One region of the Aquabacterium sp. T101 genome, then DNA from elsewhere that is predicted to be linked to it. Evidence: riboswitches for the same ligand, from Rfam matches in the RefSeq annotation. Region 1 holds a riboswitch; the other holds the start of a gene.

Region 1 (2,447 bases):
GACGACATCACGTAGCTCGGGTGGCCCGTGCCGCAGCCCAGGTTCACCAGGCGGCCCTTGGCCAGCAGGATGATGCGCTTGCCGTCCGGGAAGATCACGTGGTCGACCTGCGGCTTGATCTCCTCCCACTGGCACTTCGCCTCGATCGTCGCGACGTCGATCTCGTTGTCGAAGTGGCCGATGTTGCAGACGATGGCCTGGTCCTTCATCTTCGACATGTGGTCGTAGGTGATGACGTTCTTGTTGCCGGTGGCGGTGACGAAGATGTCGGCCTGCGAGCAGGCGTCGTCCATCGTCACGACGCGGTAGCCTTCCATCGCCGCCTGCAGCGCGCAGATCGGGTCGATCTCGGTCACCCACACCTGGGCCGACAGCGCGCGCAGCGCCTGGGCGCTGCCCTTGCCCACGTCGCCGTAGCCAGCCACCACGGCCACCTTGCCCGCCACCATCACGTCGGTGGCGCGCTTGATGCCGTCCACGAGGCTCTCGCGGCAGCCGTACAGGTTGTCGAACTTGCTCTTGGTGACGCTGTCGTTGACGTTGATCGCGCGGAACTTCAGCGTGCCCTTGGCCGACATCTCCTTCAGGCGGTGCACGCCGGTGGTGGTCTCCTCGGTCACGCCGATGATCTCGGCCGACTTGCGCGAGTACCAGGTCGGGTCCTGCGCGAGCTTGGCGCGGATGCTGGCGAACAGCACGCGCTCCTCCTCGCTGCCGGGATTGGACAGCACCGAGGCGTCCTTCTCGGCGCGCTGGCCCAGGTGCATCAGCAGCGTGGCGTCGCCGCCGTCGTCCAGGATCATGTTCGGGCCTTCGCCGGCCGAGCCCTTGGGGCCGAACTCGAAGATGCGGTGGGTGTAGTCCCAGTAGTCGGCCAGGGTCTCGCCCTTGTAGGCGAACACCGGCGTGCCGGCGGCCACCAGCGCGGCGGCGGCGTGGTCCTGGGTGCTGAAGATGTTGCACGAGGCCCAGCGCACCTGGGCACCCAGCGCCTGCAGCGTCTCGACGAGCACCGCGGTCTGGATGGTCATGTGCAGCGAGCCGGTGACGCGCGCGCCCTTGAGCGGCTGCTTGGCGGCGTATTCGTCGCGGATCGCGATCAGCGCGGGCATCTCGCTTTCGGCGATGCGGATTTCCTTGCGGCCCCAGTCGGCGAGCGACAGGTCGGCCACGGCGTGGTCTTGGCTGGGCTTGAGAACGGCGTTCATCGGGAAAGGCTCCAAACGTGGAAGACCCTGCGCGACGACGACGATGTGCCTGGAAAGCTCACCCACGACGGTCGTGCAGGTGAGCGCGGTTGCAAGGGGAGGCCTCTCGAGCCTGGCCCCGGCGGCGGGGTTGCAACGCTCCTCGAAAGGTGGCGCGATTGTAGCGGCTGGCGGCGCGGCGTGCCTTCAGGTCGCGGTCATCGGCATGAATTCCTCCGCACGGCCGGCCACCAGCGAGGCGCGGCCCACCAGCAGCGTGTCCACGCTGCCGATGGCCCTGGCCTCCTTGCGGCCATAGGGCAGGCGATGCAGCACGTAGCGCATGGCGTTCAGGCGCGCGCGCTTCTTGCAGTCGGACTTGATCACGGTCCACGGCGCGTCGGCGGTGTCGCAGGCCAGGAACATGGCCTCCTTGGCTCGCGTGTAGTCGTCCCACTTGTCGAGCGAGGCCATGTCGATCGGGCTCAGCTTCCACTGCTTGAGCGGATGCGCCTCGCGCTCCTTGAAGCGGCGCCGCTGCTCGGCGCGGCTGACGCTGAACCAGAACTTGAACAGGTGCACGCCGGAGCGGACCAGGTGGCGCTCGAACTCGGGCGCCTGGCGCATGAACTCCTCGTACTCGCCCTGCGAGCAGAAGCCCATCACGCGCTCGACGCCGGCGCGGTTGTACCAGCTGCGGTCGAACAGCACGATCTCGCCGGCCGTGGGCAGGTGCTCGATGTAGCGCTGGAAGTACCACTGGCCGCGCTCGACCTCGCTGGGCTTTTCCAGCGCCACGACGCGCGCACCGCGCGGATTGAGGTGCTCCATGAAGCGCTTGATCGTGCCGCCCTTGCCGGCCGCGTCGCGGCCCTCGAACAGGATCACCACGCGCTGGCCGGTCTCTTTGACCCAGGCCTGCAGCTTCAGCAGTTCCACCTGCAGCCGGTACTTCTGGCGCTCGTAGGCCTTGCGCGACATCAGGTTGGCATACGGGTACGCGCCCTCGCGCCAGTCGGGCACCAGCTCGGCGTCGGGATCGTTGTCCCGGCCCCCGGTCGGCGGCGCCGCCTGGGCCAGCAGGCGCTTCAGCGCCCGCCGCTCGTCCGGCGACGCGCCGGCCACCAGCGCCTGCAGCTGTGCCATCGCGGTGCCACCCTTGGCGCCGCGCAGCACGTCGGCCACGGCCATCGCCTGCACCGTGGCCTGGCGCGTGGTGGCGCGGGCCACGCGGTCGCTCTCGAGTGCGCGCCGCGTGGT
Region 2 (2,447 bases), on a different contig from region 1:
AACATCTTGCCGGCGCCGAACAGGTCGCCCACGGTGTTCATGCCGCTCATCAGCGGGCCCTCGATCACCTCCAGCGGGCGGCCGCCGCGCGCATTGACGGCCTGCCACACCTCCTCGGTGTCGGCGGTGATGAACTCGGTGATGCCGTGCACCAGCGCATGCGACAGGCGCTGGTCCACCGGCAGCGCGCGCCACGCCAGGCGCGCGGAGTCGTCCTTGGCCAGGCCCTTGGCGCGCTCGGCGATCTCGATCAGGCGCTCGCCGGCGTCCTTGCGGCGGTTGAGCACCACGTCCTCGACACGCTCGCGCAGCTCGGCGTCGAGGTCGTCGTACACGCCGATCATGCCGGCGTTGACGATGCCCATGTCCATGCCCGCCTTGATGGCGTGGTACAGGAACACGGTGTGGATGGCCTCGCGCACCGGCTCGTTGCCGCGGAAGCTGAAGCTCACGTTGCTGACGCCGCCGCTGACCTTGGCGCCGGGCAGATGCTGCTTGATCCAGCGCGTGGCCTCGATGAAGTCGACCGCGTAGTTGTCGTGTTCCTCGATGCCGGTGGCGATGGCGAAGATGTTGGGGTCGAAGATGATGTCCTCGGGCGGGAAGCCCACCTCGTCGACCAGGATGCGGTAGGCGCGCTGGCAGATCTGCGTCTTGCGCGCGAAGCTGTCGGCCTGGCCCTGCTCGTCGAAGGCCATCACCACCGCGGCGGCGCCGTAGCGGCGCACCAGCGTGGCCTGGCGGCGGAACTCGGCCTCGCCCTCCTTGAGCGAGATCGAGTTGACGATGCCCTTGCCCTGGATGCACTGCAGGCCGGCCTCGATCACGTCCCACTTGGAGCTGTCGATCATCACCGGCACGCGCGCGATCTCGGGCTCGCCGGCCATCAGGTTGAGGAAGCGCACCATGGCTGCCTTGCTGTCGAGCATGGCCTCGTCCATGTTGACGTCGATCACCTGGGCGCCGTTTTCCACCTGCTGGCGCGCCACGGCCAGCGCCTCCTCGAACTGCCCGGCGAGGATCAGCCGCGCGAAGGCCTTGGAGCCGGTGACGTTGGTGCGCTCGCCGATGTTGACGAACAGCGACCCGGCGCCGATGGCGATGGGCTCGAGGCCGGACAGGCGAAGCGGCGGGGGCGGGGGCGGTGTCGTCGTCATTGCGTGCGTGGCATTGACGAGCGCCGTTGCCGGGCGCGGGGCGGGCGCCCTGCGCGGCCCCGAGCCTGGCAGCCAGTGTCTGGCCGTCGCAACGCTCCTCGGGGCACGCCGCATTGTAGGGGGGCGCTGCCCTTGAACCGGCGTGCACTGTCCACATCTGGCGGCCACGGGTAGCATCGGCCACCCGATTCCAAGGAGGAAGCGCCCCATGTCCACCACATCCCGCCGTGCCCTGGTCGCCGGCGCCGCGCTCGCGGCCACGCTCAGCCTGTCGGGCTGCGGCTACAACCAGTTCCAGACCCTGGACGAGCAGACCAAGAGCGCCTGGTCCGAGGTGGTGAACCAGTACCAGCGCCGGGCCGACCTGATCCCCAACATCGTGGCCACGGTCAAGGGCGAGGCCAACTTCGAGCAGGAGACGCTCACCAAGGTGATCGAGGCGCGCGCCAAGGCCACGTCGATCCAGGCCACGCCCGAGCTGATCAACAACCCCGAGGCGTTCGGCAAGTTCCAGCAGGCCCAGGGCGAGCTGTCGGGTGCGCTGTCGCGCCTGCTGGTCACGGTGGAGCAGTACCCCAACCTGAAGGCCAACCAGGGCTTCCAGGACCTGCGCGTGCAGCTCGAGGGCACCGAGAACCGCATCACCGTGGCGCGCAACCGCTACATCAAGGCGGTGCAGGACTACAACGTGCTCGCGCGCCAGTTCCCCACCAACCTCACGGCGATGATCTTCAGCTACCAGGTCAAGCCGAACTTCACGGTGCAGAACGAGGCCCAGATCTCGGCCCCGCCGGCCGTGAGCTTCGAGAAGCCGGCGTCCAAGTAAGGCCCGGCGATGATCGCGCTGCGGCGGCTGGCGCTGCTGCTCTGGCTGGCCTGCGCGGGCGTGTTCGCCCACGCGCAGGCGCTGGTGCCCGTGCCGGTGCTCACCGACCGGGTGATCGACCAGACCGGCACGCTGAGCGCTGCGCAGCGCCAGGCGCTGGTGGACAAGCTGGCGCAGTTCGAGGCCAAGGCCGGGCCGCAGATCGTGGTGCTGCTGGTGCCCACCACGCAGCCGGAGGACATCGCCAGCTTCGTGCAGCGCGTGGGCGAGGCCTGGCGCATCGGCCGCCGCGACGTGGGCGACGGCCTGCTGCTGGTGGTGGCCAAGGACGACCGCAAGCTGTGGATCGCGCCGGCCAAGGCGCTCGAAGGCGCGGTGCCCGACCTGGCGGCGCGGCAGATCGTGCGCGACGTGATCAGTCCGCGCTTCAAGCAGGGCGACTTCGCCGGCGGCATCGACGCGGG

The links. Region 1 has a riboswitch for S-adenosylhomocysteine ahead of ahcY (adenosylhomocysteinase). Riboswitches for the same ligand answer to the same signal wherever they lie in the genome.
Region 2: it holds a riboswitch for S-adenosylhomocysteine, as region 1 does, so the genes downstream of both, metH (methionine synthase) here and ahcY (adenosylhomocysteinase) in region 1, are expected to answer to the same signal.

Annotation. Positions count from the first base shown of each region.
Region 1 is NZ_JBXVVZ010000002.1:270,113-272,559, reverse strand. Features, by position in the region: gene ahcY (adenosylhomocysteinase) at 1-1,208, opposite strand, end outside; S-adenosyl-L-homocysteine riboswitch at 1,283-1,358, opposite strand; gene ppk2 (polyphosphate kinase 2) at 1,395-2,447, opposite strand, start outside.
Region 2 is NZ_JBXVVZ010000003.1:145,001-147,447, reverse strand. Features, by position in the region: gene metH (methionine synthase) at 1-1,157, opposite strand, end outside; S-adenosyl-L-homocysteine riboswitch at 1,169-1,263, opposite strand; gene AC2EAQ_RS10495 (LemA family protein) at 1,366-1,983, shown strand; gene AC2EAQ_RS10490 (TPM domain-containing protein) at 1,993-2,447, shown strand, end outside.